3 regions of the Shewanella sp. SW32 genome follow, and region 2 is predicted to be linked to each of the others. Evidence: predicted binding sites of a transcription regulator. Region 2 holds the regulator's gene; each other region holds the start of a gene.

What was found. The regulator MetJ, encoded in region 2, represses methionine synthesis genes. The targets are predictions, from matches to a motif close to TAGACGTCTAGACGTCTA.
Region 1: the regulator MetJ is predicted to act here: its motif matches at 2,514-2,531, upstream of metE (5-methyltetrahydropteroyltriglutamate--homocysteine S-methyltransferase).
Region 3: the regulator MetJ is predicted to act here: its motif matches at 2,107-2,124, upstream of serA (phosphoglycerate dehydrogenase).

Annotation. Positions count from the first base shown of each region.
Region 1 is NZ_JAKKSJ010000027.1:31,138-35,506, reverse strand. Features, by position in the region: gene L5M28_RS16335 (TonB-dependent receptor) at 1-446, shown strand, start outside; gene L5M28_RS16330 (HDOD domain-containing protein) at 728-1,456, shown strand; gene L5M28_RS16325 (LysR family transcriptional regulator) at 1,536-2,441, opposite strand; gene metE (5-methyltetrahydropteroyltriglutamate--homocysteine S-methyltransferase) at 2,641-4,369, shown strand, end outside.
Region 2 is NZ_JAKKSJ010000006.1:137,244-141,612, reverse strand. Features, by position in the region: gene L5M28_RS05150 (bifunctional aspartate kinase/homoserine dehydrogenase II) at 1-209, opposite strand, end outside; gene metB (cystathionine gamma-synthase) at 221-1,384, opposite strand; gene metJ (met regulon transcriptional regulator MetJ) at 1,596-1,910, shown strand; gene L5M28_RS05135 (sulfite exporter TauE/SafE family protein) at 2,045-2,788, shown strand; gene nrfD (NrfD/PsrC family molybdoenzyme membrane anchor subunit) at 2,894-3,841, opposite strand; gene L5M28_RS05125 (4Fe-4S dicluster domain-containing protein) at 3,844-4,369, opposite strand, start outside.
Region 3 is NZ_JAKKSJ010000022.1:3,248-7,616, reverse strand. Features, by position in the region: gene L5M28_RS14035 (curlin) at 1-215, shown strand, start outside; gene L5M28_RS14030 (helix-turn-helix transcriptional regulator) at 390-1,055, opposite strand; gene L5M28_RS14025 (DUF2238 domain-containing protein) at 1,450-2,058, opposite strand; gene serA (phosphoglycerate dehydrogenase) at 2,213-3,442, shown strand; gene ygfZ (tRNA-modifying protein YgfZ) at 3,597-4,369, shown strand, end outside.

The DNA of each region.
Region 1 (4,369 bases), on a different contig from region 2:
CTTCTCGTCGTTATGGCGCGGGTGCCGATTGGGATTGGCAGATCACTAAAGCGCTGCAACTCGGGCTAGAGTATAACTATACCGACGCCGAATTTACCGATGGTGCTAACGATGGCAAAGAGCTGTCTTGGGTGGCAAAACACACGGGACGCGGTTATGTCAGCATGGATTTTGCTGAGCATTTCCAAGTATTTGCCGAAGCTATCTACACGGGGGATCGTTTTATCGAAGGCGATAACGCTAATCAAGGTGATAAGCTAGCAAGTTACGTGCTTGGTAATTTAGCCTTGAATTATAATCGTGATGCTTGGCTTGCCAGTCTGCGTATCGATAATGTATTCGATAAAGATTATGTCAGTGCAGGTTATTACGGTGGCGATTGGGGGGATAGTTACTATTCTGGTCGAGGTCGCGATATTCGTTTCACTGTGGGCTACCGCTTCTAAATATTAATGAGCTATCTAATAACAAAGCCAGACTCAGTCTGGCTTTTTATTTTTTACGCTGAGTTCAAAGAATAAATCTTAAAATAGGTATAGTCTTGAATATCGTTTTAGTAGAGTGGTTTAATTGTCGTTATCTATAGTGTGTTAGCGGGCAGTCATCACTAAATAGGAGTAATTTATATTTTACTCTGCTGTTTATGGCTGAAATTCTTAGTATTTTAGGTATGATGTGAGCTGTAACCGAATCATCTTATTGTTAATAAACAGGTGTAAAGTGTCTTATGACTGATCTTGAGCAACAGGTTTTTACTCAAGTTAGAGCTATCATAGCGAACGAAGAGCAAGTGATTGGCCGCCGAGGAATTCTAATTCCACTCAAAAAAGCGATCCTTGCTGAAGGCGACATTCGTAATGTGATTGACATTATCTCGAGCGATCCCGCATTGGCAGCGCACATGCTTATGCGCAGTAATTCCGCACAGGCTGCTGTAGTGGAAAATCACAAAACTCGTTCGTTGAAAGAAGCTTTGATCCGCTTAGGTCAAGTTAATATCTATCGCTACGCTTTTACGTTCTATTTAAAAGAACGCCTCGATGAACTGCCACAGCCCTATAAAAAGTTGGTCCAAGGTTATTGGAAGCTGACTGAAGATATTGCAACGGATGCGGTAGATAGCTTAGCGGATATGGAAGGTGTGGAGGTTGATGCTGACGAAGTACAAACCTTAGCTCTGTTCAGTGTGTTCGGCCAAATTATCGCACTGACCGCATTTGCCTATTTAAATGCTAATGCCGAACAGTCATTTCCTTTAAGTGTGATTAAGTCATTGATTGATAATCAACAACAGACCTTAACCATCGAAGCGTTCGAGGCGTTAGATCTCGATCAGGATCTGCGTCAAGAATTTATGATCGCCCATAATTTGCGTCAGACCCGTAATCCTAATTCATCAGGGTTGATACTGCGCCGTGTCTTGTCTATGCGTGGATTGTTGATGAATCCGCTGTAATTTGTCGATGCTATGAAATAGTCATTTGACTCAATAAACAAGCCTGCATTCGCAGGCTTTTTACTCTATGTCACCCGCATTAATTCGTCTTCTGCTGGCGGGATAAACCTTCCCTCGCCACCAGTTGTAACCAATTTTGGATCAATGCAGAGTTAGCACTGTGGCGGCGATAGGCACCAAATAGCGGTCGTTTCAGGCCTTCTTGGCCGAGTTTTACCGTAGCGAGACTCAGTCCATGTCCTTCATTAATCGACCAGCTTGGCAGTGCGGCTATGCCGTCTTTACAGGCGATGCGTTGCAATAACATCATGGTTAAATCACAGGTTTTTTGCTCGCCCGCCTCTATGCCCGCAGGCTCTAAAAAGTGGCGATAAATATCTAAACGTGTCAACGGCACTGGATAACTGATAATAGGCAAGTGTGCTAATTGCTTAGGTGTGACATAGGCTTCTTTCGCTAAAGGATGATCCTTAGCAACCACTAACTTCACTTCAAAATCAAACAAATGCTGGTAGGCGAGTGAATGCCCAGGCACAGGATCTGAGGTTAATACAATATCCAGTTCACCCATTTCTAAGGCATTGAGCGAGTCGAACAGATGACGGCTCGACAAGTCTAACTCGGCTGCCGGATGATCTTGCCTAAATTGCTCCATTACAGGCATTAACCAGCGAAAACAGCTATGGCACTCAATGCCGACACGCAACTGATTGGTTTCGGTTTCCAGCCCATTCTTCAAATCTGTCTCGGTTTCTAACACCTTAGGCAAAATTTCTTCGGCCAGATGCAGCAGGCGTGCACCTTCTTGGGTGAATGACAGTGGCTTACTCTTACGCACAAAAATGGGCGAGTTAATCCTTTGCTCCAGCTCCTTAATCTGGTGGGAGAGGGCGGATTGAGTGACAAAACGTTTTTTGGCTGCGCCCGCCAAACTGCCGCTTTCTTTCAGGGCCATTAAGGTTCGCAGGTGTCTTAGTTCGATCATGTTCACTCCAAGTGAATTTCGCTCATGTTGTGCTTGAAATCAATTCGGTTGCTGGAATAGAGACTAACACAATAAACTTCTAGACGTCCAGACGCCCATTGTTATTTATCAGGCTGAAGTGCTGAAAAGTGCCAAGAGAAAACAATCTGGTGGGTGTAAGTGCCGAATATGGCTTATCTCAAATAAAGGAAGATAGAGTATGCAATTAAATAGTCTTGGGTTTCCCCGTATTGGGCGTCGTCGTGAATTGAAATTTGCCTTAGAAAAATACTGGCGTGGTGAGAGCACTCAGGCACAATTACGTGAAGTGGCGAGTGAACTTCGCCGCACCCATTGGCAGTGGCAAGCTGCTGCTGGCATTGAGCAAGTTCCCGTAGGTGATTTTGCCTTTTATGATCAAGTGCTGACCTTAAGCGCGACTTTAAATGCCATTCCTGATCGTCATCGTGGTGAAGGGGCAATCGATCTCGATACTTTATTCCGTGTTGCCCGCGGCAGAGCGCCAACGGGCCAAGATGCGCCAGCCTCTGAAATGACCAAGTATTTCAATACTAACTATCACTATCTGGTACCTGAGCTCAGCCAAAACCAAGAGTTTTCGATTGCCTATGAGCAGTTCTTTGATGAAGTTAGCGAAGCGCAGTCCTTAGGTTATAAAGCAAAACCTGTGCTACTCGGCCCTGTTAGCTACTTGTTCCTAGCTAAAACCGTGGGCCAAGAGTTTGATAAGTTAAGCTTATTACCCAATTTATTAGCTGCTTATGCTGACATTTTGGTGCGTTTTGCTGCTCTGGGAGTGCAATGGGTACAGCTCGATGAGCCCATTCTCGCATTGGAATTGGATGGCGAATGGCAAGCGGCGATGACTGAGGCGTATCAAGCCCTCAGCACTGCGAAGGTGAAGATCCTTCTTACCAGTTATTACGGCGGTATCGCACACCATCAAGCGCTGGTATCGGCCTTGCCGGTCGCGGGGTTGCATGTCGATTTAGTCACAGCGCCGGATCAATTGGCAGTCTTTGCCCATGCGCTTGGTCGAGATCAAATTTTGTCGGTGGGTGTGGTCAATGGTCGCAACGTGTGGGCGGCAGAGGCGGATTTGATTGCCGAACGCATAGGCGCGGTTGCCCGTGATCTCGGAGATCGCTTGTGGATCGGTACTTCTTGCTCACTCCTGCACAGCCCTGTGGATTTAGATGTGGAAGCCACGCTTGAGCCCGCGCTGCGTCAACAACTCGCGTTTGCGAAGCAAAAATTACTTGAACTGGCCAATGTGCGCCAATTGCTACTGGCACCTGAATCTATCGCGGCAAAAGAGATTGTGCAAACCAGTTTGGCGCGCCGCGAGGCGAAAGCGCAGGCTGCCGACAGTCAAGTGATTGCCCGCGTTGCCGCGTTGACATCTGCCGATTATGAGCGCGTCAGTGATTTCACCGTACGCCAAGCAGTGCAGCAGCAGAAATACCGTTTACCTCTGTTGCCGACCACCACCATTGGCTCCTTCCCACAAACACCTGCAATCCGTGGACTACGCAGTCGTTGGCGCAAGGGCGATCTGAGTGATGCACAATATACAGAGCAATTACAACAAGTCACCCGCGATACTATCGACCGCCAGCTTAAACTCGGTATCGATGTGCTGGTTCATGGTGAGGCCGAGCGCAACGATATGGTGGAATACTTTGGTGAGCAGCTTGCGGGCGTTGGCTTTACCAAAAATGGTTGGGTGCAAAGCTATGGTTCACGCTGTGTTAAGCCGCCGTTGATCTATGGTGATGTTAGTCGTCCAAAGGCGATGACGGTTGATTGGGCCGAGTTTGCCCAAAGTCTCACCGACAAACCTGTAAAAGGCATGTTAACTGGTCCTGTGACGATTCTGCATTGGTCATTCGCCCGTGAAGATATCGGCCGCGATGTGATTGCGACTC
Region 2 (4,369 bases):
ATGAGCACTTGTAATTCTTCTTGCCATAGCTGACCCGCATCACGCAGCGCTAATAATTTATACAGGAAATTCGTGCTTTTACCCGCCGCAGAGACCACCACGAGATCATCACTATGACCGTGGGTTAACAGGATATGGGCGACTCGGCGATAACAATCGGCATCCGCTAAACTGGAGCCACCAAATTTATGTAAGTGACAACGTGCCATCTATTATTCCTCTACTGACAAGCCGCAACGGCGGCTAATCCTGCTTGAATATCTGCAACTAAATCGGCGGCATCTTCAATACCCACCGATAGACGCAATAGGGTGTCCTTAATACCAGCCTCGAAGCGCGCCTGCGGCTCCATGGCTCTGTGGGTCATAGTGGCGGGCACTGCCACTAAACTTTCGACGCCACCTAAACTTTCCGCCACGCTAAATAAGCTGAGTGCACCTAAAAAGGCCACCACTTCGGCCTCGCCGCCTTTGAGCTCAAAGCTCAGCATAGCGCCAAAGCCCTGTTGTTGCTTGGCCGCAATGGCGTGGCCTGGGTGATCCGCAAGCCCTGGGTAATAGACTTTACTCACCACAGGGCTTTGCGTTAATACCTCAATAATACGCTGGGCATTGGCTTGATGCTCGCGAATACGCACCGCTAAGGTACGCAGGCCGCGCAGGGTCAGATAACTGTCAAAGGCTGACCCCGTTAAGCCTAGAGTGTTCGACCACCAATGTAAGCTTTCGCCGATTTGCGCGTCTTTGGCGACCACTGCGCCGCCGACTACATCGCTGTGACCATTGATATATTTAGTGGTGGAGTGGATAACGATATCCGCGCCTAACAATAGGGGTTGTTGCAATATCGGCGATAAAAAGGTGTTATCGACCACCACCAGCGCGCCGACCTCATGGCTCGCCTTAGCAATGGCTTCGATATCTACCACACGCAATAACGGGTTCGATGGGGTTTCGAGCCACACCATCTTAGGATTCTGTGCAATGGCGGCGGCTAACGCTTGGCTGTCGGTTTGGTCGACCACAATGAGCTTAAACTGGCCTTTCTTCGCCAAGTTGGTAAATAAACGGTAGGAACCACCATAGCAATCATGGGGCACAACTAATAAGTCATCGGGGCCGAGCAAAGTAGTCACTAAGGTGATGGCCGCCATGCCAGTGCACGTCACTATGCCAGTGGCGCCCTTTTCTAATTGCGCTAATGCTTCGCCTAAAATGCAGCGCGTTGGGTTGCCTGAACGACTGTAATCGAATTCGCGGGGATTTTTATGACCATCGAAGGCGTAATTAGTCGACAAATAAATCGGTGGCACAACTGCGCCATATTGAGTATCGCTTTCGATACCCTGACGCACTGCCAGTGTGGCTAATTGACGCTCTGCCATGGGGGACTCCTAAATTCGGTAGACTGATAGAGATGTCTGGACGTCTAAATGTACCTAAGCCCAACGCCATCGTCAATAGGCGTGAAGACGTTTAGACGTCTGAACATAAAGAAATCTGTTTGCAATCACAAAGAAATAGTAGCAATAATTTGACTGTTCTTTGTAAGGGTTTAAAATCTGCCCCGAATTTAGCGTTATAACAGGTGAGTCAATGACTGAATGGAATGGGGAATACATCAGCCCCTATGCTGAACATGGCAAGAAGAATGAACAAGTAAAAAAAATTACTGTGTCTATTCCGCTCAAAGTGCTTAAGGTCCTCACGGACGAACGTACTCGTCGTCAGGTCAATAATTTGCGTCACGCCACCAACAGCGAGCTGTTGTGTGAGGCATTTTTGCACGCCTACACTGGCCAGCCATTGCCCAACGATGAAGATCTGTCAAAAGATAACCCAGACAGCATTCCCGCCGAAGCCAAGTTGTTGATGGATCAAATGGGAATAGAGTGGGAAGACATGGAATAGCGACTCGTCGCTTTCAAAGTCATATCACAGTGCTCATCAATAGGGATCGTTAACGATCCCTTTTTGTTTATACCCAAGCGACTTCAAACTTTAAATTTCACCATCTTGAGTTGGTTTGGGATATAGGAAATCCTATGTTTTCTATGATAGATCCACAGACACTCGCCTTAGCCTCGCTGGTCGTGTTTCTGGGCGCATTAACCCAAAGTCTTATTGGGTTTGGGCTTGCGGTTGTCGCCAGTCCTTTGCTGTATATCGTCGATCCACAACTTGTACCTGCGCCTGTTATTGCTATGGGTTTCTCCATCGCCCTGCTGACCTTAGTGCGTGAGCGCGGTCACTTAGAATTCAATGGCTTGCAATATGCGCTCATAGGTCGCGTGCCAGGCGGTTTTATCGGCGCGAGTTTATTGCTGTTTGCGCCTCAACCCATACTCGGTTTATCCATCGCCGCCATTGTGACTGTCGCAGTGATCCTTAGCCTGTATAAATTCAGCCTGCCAGTGAATAAGAAAACCCTCTTCGGTGCGGGCGTGGTTTCAGGGATCTTCGGCAATATCGCCGCGATTGGTGGCCCGCCGATGGCGATTTTGTTGGCAGGCAAAGATGCCTCGCAGTTTCGCGCTGCCCTGTCGGCCTTTTTCATTTTTAGCTCCATGATTGCACTGATCATTTTAGCGATCACTGGCTTATTAGAATTAAAACATCTGTGGCTGTCGTTGATGCTGCTCCCCTCAGTGATTTTAGGTTACTTAGTCGCAGGACGATTAGTGGGCCGTGTCGATAAAGAGAAGACAAAGATGGCGACGTTAGTCCTGTGCAGTATCAGCGCCTTAGTGCTAACGATGAAGTCGGTTATCGAGTTATTACCCCAATAAGCGTCCCGCTTGTACTGGCAAACCTTCTCAAGATTCAAGCAATAAAAAGCACTGACATTGCCAGTGCTTTTTCTTTATCTCTCAATATGTAAAGCCTATCTACACTCAGTTTAAATAGCTTTGCCCTGCGTACACAATAAAGTGTCTTAAGGCGAGTACGCCCGTTAAGCTCGCACAAGCCACCATGATCATCGCGCCCTTAGTGTGGCGAGTCGCGGCGGGTAGCAGCATAAACAGCAATGGAATACCAAAACCTATACCGACAACGCCTATCCAGAACACGCTTGCCCATAGCCCAGAAGTTAACGATGCTAAGGCCGCAGCCGCCGCGCCGCCCTTGAAGTACAAGGCGCAGAACAGCATGAACAGGAACAGGATTTCAATCGCCATCACAGGCAATTCTAAACCGTGCATCTTCACTAAGGTTTTGTCGTGGCTGTCAGTCTTAAACATCAGCAACGCCAGTACCGCATTTGCCGCAGCGCCCGCGGATAGACCTGACACTAAAAACAGCGCAGGCAGTACCGCAGTGTTGAGCATAGGATAGGCATTCATCGCCGAAATTAAGAAGCCAGTGTAAGCCCCTACGCCAATGGCGAGGACAAACAACAATACTTCAATCAGCTTTCGAAATGGCATAAGTAACTTAGCGATAGGTGTTAGGAAACCCAACCCCCATTTTGGTAAGTCATCCCGCAGCACAATAATGGCGTACGCAAAAGCTAAGGGAGAATACGCCAGCAGCGCCAGTACCCCGATTGCCATCACAGACTGGAAGTTATAGTGAATTAAGATCAACCAGAAGTGGAATGGTTTGGTTAAGTCAAACACTAAGCAAGCTAGACCTAAGCTAATTGCTACAGGCCCAATAATGGCTGCCGCCTTAAGAATGCTGCTTTCAGCTCCCGCGCTGAGTTCCTTATTCGCCCAGCGCAAACCAATGCCAATCAGTAAACTGCCCGCGGATAACCCCGCCATAAACAGGTAAACGGCGATGACCCAGTGCCAAGTGACAGGATCATATTGCGCCATGTCGCCCCAAGTATTGTTCATAATCAAATCCCCCCTCTTTTGGTAGGAACGCGATATACCCTAGGTTTAGTGCCCAAATGGGTTTTATCTTGGTAAGTGATTTTAGTGTTGAGCATGATGGCCACTTCACTGCGTGGATCATTGGCATCACCAAACACTAAGGCATCGGTTGGACACACTGTCACACACGCTGGCTCTTCGCCCCGTGCTAAACGACTGTCTTTACAGAAGTTACACTTATCCGCCGCCTTGGTTTCTGGGTTCATAAAGCGCACTTTATAAGGGCACGCTGCCACACAGTACATACAGCCGACACACTTCTCGGTATGGATAGAGATAATGCCGTCTTCACCCACATAGGCCGCACCCGTAGGGCACACCTTAACGCAGGGTGCATCTTCACATTGCTGGCAAGATACCCTGTGATATTTGAAATGCAGATTAGGCATCTCACCAAAGGGGCCTTCCACACGCACTTGCAGACGAGTTACGCCTTCGGGTACACCATTTTCACTGCGACACGCCACGTTACAAGCTTGGCAGCCGATG
Region 3 (4,369 bases), on a different contig from region 2:
AAATTACTCAATCAGGTAACGGTAACTGGGTAGGCGGCGATAACGACACTTCATTTGCTTCAAATTCATTTGGCGTTAGCGGTGACAATAACAGCCTGTCAATCACTCAAACGGGTAATGACAACTTAGTGTTAGGTTCTCAAGCAGGCACTAACAACAGCATCAACGTGAACCAATCAGGCAATATGAACGTTGCCACTGTAGTGCAATACTAGTCAATACTGTTAAACCACCACAGCTAAACTCTTTGGTGGTGGTTTATAAAAAGGGTGTTAAACAAAAAGCGGGAATGTTTAAATAAACATTCCCGCTTTTCTATGTTGATATGCTAGTAATCATTAACATTAACCACTCAAAACGAAAAGCTAACGACCAATATCTTTAACTGACTAACTGCACAGCTCAAAGTGAGTTTGATAGGTTTGCGCCCAACGTAAAAGCTCAACCCGATTACGAGACTGGGTCTTGCGGAAAATAGAGGAAATATGCGCCTTCACTGTATGTTCGCTGATACATAACCTATGAGCGATTTCTTTATTTCTCGCACCACTCGATACAAATTGAATGATAGTGCGTTCACGGGATGTCAGCATCTGCAGCATAGCCACAGTATCAGAGGGCATTTCATTATTACCTTCTAACTTTTGTACGACACGGCGAAACATTTTGCTTAGCAAAGTTCTATCGTACCAAAGTTCCTCTGCCACCATTTTACGTAAACCCGTTAACATCAGATCCATACGTTGATCGGCAAATAAAATACCTCGAATGCCGAGTAACATTGCAGATTCTTGGTCTAAGGAGTCTCGCTCAACTTGATACAGCGCCACAGGAAAATGTGACACTAATCGCGAAGCTAACAGAGGTATCCCTTTGTTATCTAATGCAGAACCTTTTTGGGTGATCAGATAAAAACTACGGCGACTCTTGTCTAAATCCAGTTCTGCCGCATGCTTTACTATACGCGTTTTCAAACCTATGGATTCAGCGAGTAACGCTAAATGACATGGCGCGGCCATTTGGTGTAAAAAAACCAATTCATTAATTGTGCTCAATGACTCTCCTCCCTGAAAAGTATTCTCTATTGCAAAATGGTATGTTTGACTCGTCTTTTTAGTTAGATTTCTCAACATTCCATTAACCTAGTTAATTCTGACTAGTTAACGATTGAAAAACATCACCCAAATGTACTATTCCCTGTTTAATGCTAGTAGGTTCGACTAACTCACCACAATAAAATGGAATAACAGTCAAAAATACCGTTTTACTTGGCCAACGCCCAGCACCTAATACTTTCCAACTATGACGTTATCAATCCAAAGTTGCAACACAAAGAAAACACAATAACAACACTAAAGTATGACAACTCAATGTCATCACACTCACACCATACATTTCAGGGAAGAAAGTCTTACAACTCGAACAGAGAGCATCACCCACTTTTAGCCGCTAAATCCTCTGCTTGAGTCTCGCGATTTGTTTATCTTGAAAACGAGACAGTAAAGCTAACGCGACAATTGCACCAATGAGGGCAAGAAACATGTCAGATTGGGTATCCCATACATAGCCTTGAGTACCTAAAAAGGCTTCAGCCCCTTCGCCAGTTGCCACGGCAACCCACCATTCGATCAGTTCATAAAACGCCGAAAAAGCGAGCACAAAACAAGTGGCAAGAAACGCGCACCAAGCCCCAGGTTTGACAGCTTGATTACGCAACATAATTTCACGGGCGAGCATGGCTGGGATAAAACCTTGCGCAAAATGACCTACTTTATCGTAATTATTACGTTCTGAACCCATCCAATCGGCAATCGTGTCGAATAACGGCACTTCAGCGTAAGTATAATGAGCGCCTACAAACAACACACAGCAGTGTATTAAGACGAGAAAATACACTAAAGGTGTCAGTGGAAAACGTTTGCGAGTAAAGAATAAAATCGGTACAGCAATCAATGCAGGCAAGGCTTCGAGCCACCACGTGAAAGGATCTGCGGGTTTTATCGCCGACCACACCAAAACTGAGAGGTAAATACCGCACCATGCGATTTTGTTATTCAATGTTTCTTCCTCTTATGCGATATTGTTCTAAATTTAGAATATTAACTTTAGCCATCTAGCCCTCCACACTGAGCAAAAAAAGTGCTACTTTGGTGGGTGAAGGTTGTGAGCATATCATAAGAAACATTTCTATTAATTAGAGGGTACCCATATCATGGCGAAACATTCGCTGGACAAGGATAAGATCAAGATCCTGCTGTTGGAAGGCGTCCACCAATCTGCGGTCGATGTATTTGAACGTGCGGGATACACCAATATCGAATACCACAAAGCTTCCTTAAGCGATGAAGCCTTACTTGAGTCCATTAAAGATGCGCATTTTGTGGGACTTCGTTCGCGTACCCAATTAACTGCAGAGGTGCTGAAACGTGCCGAGAAGTTAATCGCGATAGGATGTTTCTGTATTGGAACCAACCAAGTTGACCTTGCCACCGCCGAATCCCTTGGTATCCCAGTATTTAACGCTCCCTTCTCAAACACTCGCAGTGTTGCAGAACTCGTAATTGGCGAAATCATTATGTTGATGCGGGGTATCCCTGAGCGCAACGCTATCGCTCACCGTGGCGGCTGGATGAAAACCGCAGCGGGCAGCTATGAAGTGCGTGGTAAAACCTTAGGTGTGATTGGTTACGGCCATATTGGTACTCAACTTGGCATTCTGGCGGAAACCTTAGGTATGCGTGTCGTGTTCTTCGATATCGAAGACAAACTGCCACTAGGTAACGCACAACAAGTCCATTCGTTAGAACTCCTATTAGCACAAGCTGATGTAGTTAGCTTACATGTCCCTGAAACTCCACAAACAAAAGACATGATAGGCGCTGCCGAGTTTGCGGCGATGAAAAAGGGCAGCATCTTTATCAACGCATCACGCGGTACTGTAGTCGATATTGAAGCTTTAACCGTTGCGTTAAAAGAACGTCACCTCGCTGGTGCCGCAATCGATGTGTTCCCCGTTGAACCACAATCGAATGACGATGAATTTATCAGTCCTCTACGCGGTTTAGACAATGTTCTACTCACGCCGCACGTCGGCGGTAGCACGGCCGAAGCCCAAGAGAACATTGGTATTGAAGTCGCGGGTAAGCTCGCTAAATACTCAGACAACGGCTCAACCGTTTCTGCGGTTAACTTCCCTGAAGTGTCATTACCAACACATAAAGGCACCTCGCGCTTGCTGCATATTCACCAAAACCGTCCGGGCGTGTTGATCAAGATCAACCAAGCCTTCTCGGAAAAAGGCATCAACATTGCCGCCCAATATTTGCAGACCACTGCAGAAATTGGTTATGTCGTGATGGAAGTCGACACAACTCAAGCGGAAGAAGCCTTAGTTGAACTCAAAGCCATTGAAGGTACATTACGTACCCGCGTGCTGTTTTAAACTTTAAACTCCACTCGCTTTAAGCCTATCGACTAAAGCACACATAATAAGGCGCACAGATCATTCACAGATATGTGCGCCTTATGCTTTTGAGCCAACTGGAATTCCGTTACAATCTAGCCTCTCACATCGTCTTCATTTTCAGGATCTCGCTATGACTATTTCAGTTTCTACGCCCCATTGGGATCTGGACGCTACCTTGCCTCCACTTATGCTTGCCAACTTATCTCATTTGGGCCTCATCAAAGTCGTTGGAGAACAAGGCCGCAGTTTTATCCATGGCCAAGTGACCACAGACATCAGCTCATTGGCCACGGATCAATGGCGCTGGGGCGCCCATTGCGATCCTAAAGGTAAAATGCTGGCCAGTTTCAGAACCTTTGCCATTCAAGATGCACTCTTTATGTTGATGCCAAAGGATGCCATCGAAGTCGATTTACCCCAGTTACAAAAATATGCCGTGTTTAGTAAAGCCACCTTAAGCAATGCATCCGCTGAGTGGACTCTGCTCGGCGTTGCTGGTGAACAGGCAAGCCAATTCGTGAACAAACATTTTGGTGACATTCAGCAAGAGCTCACACTCATTGAAAATGGTGCGATTTTAAAAGACGCTGAACGTTTTATTTTAGTATTAACACCAGATGCCGCAGCAGCTTTAGTTGCGCAATCGGAACTGAGTGTATTTGACGCCAGTGCATGGCAAGCGTTAGAGATTGCAGCAGGTTACTCCAACCTTGCCGCCAGCCATGCCAGCCAGTACGTACCGCAGATGTGTAATCTACAAGCGGTTAACGGTATCAGCTTCAATAAGGGCTGTTACATGGGACAAGAAACCATAGCGCGAATGAAATATCGCGGTGGTAATAAACGCGCCCTATATATTTTGCGCGGCCACACTAGTCTTCAAATCACCCTAGCATCAGGCCT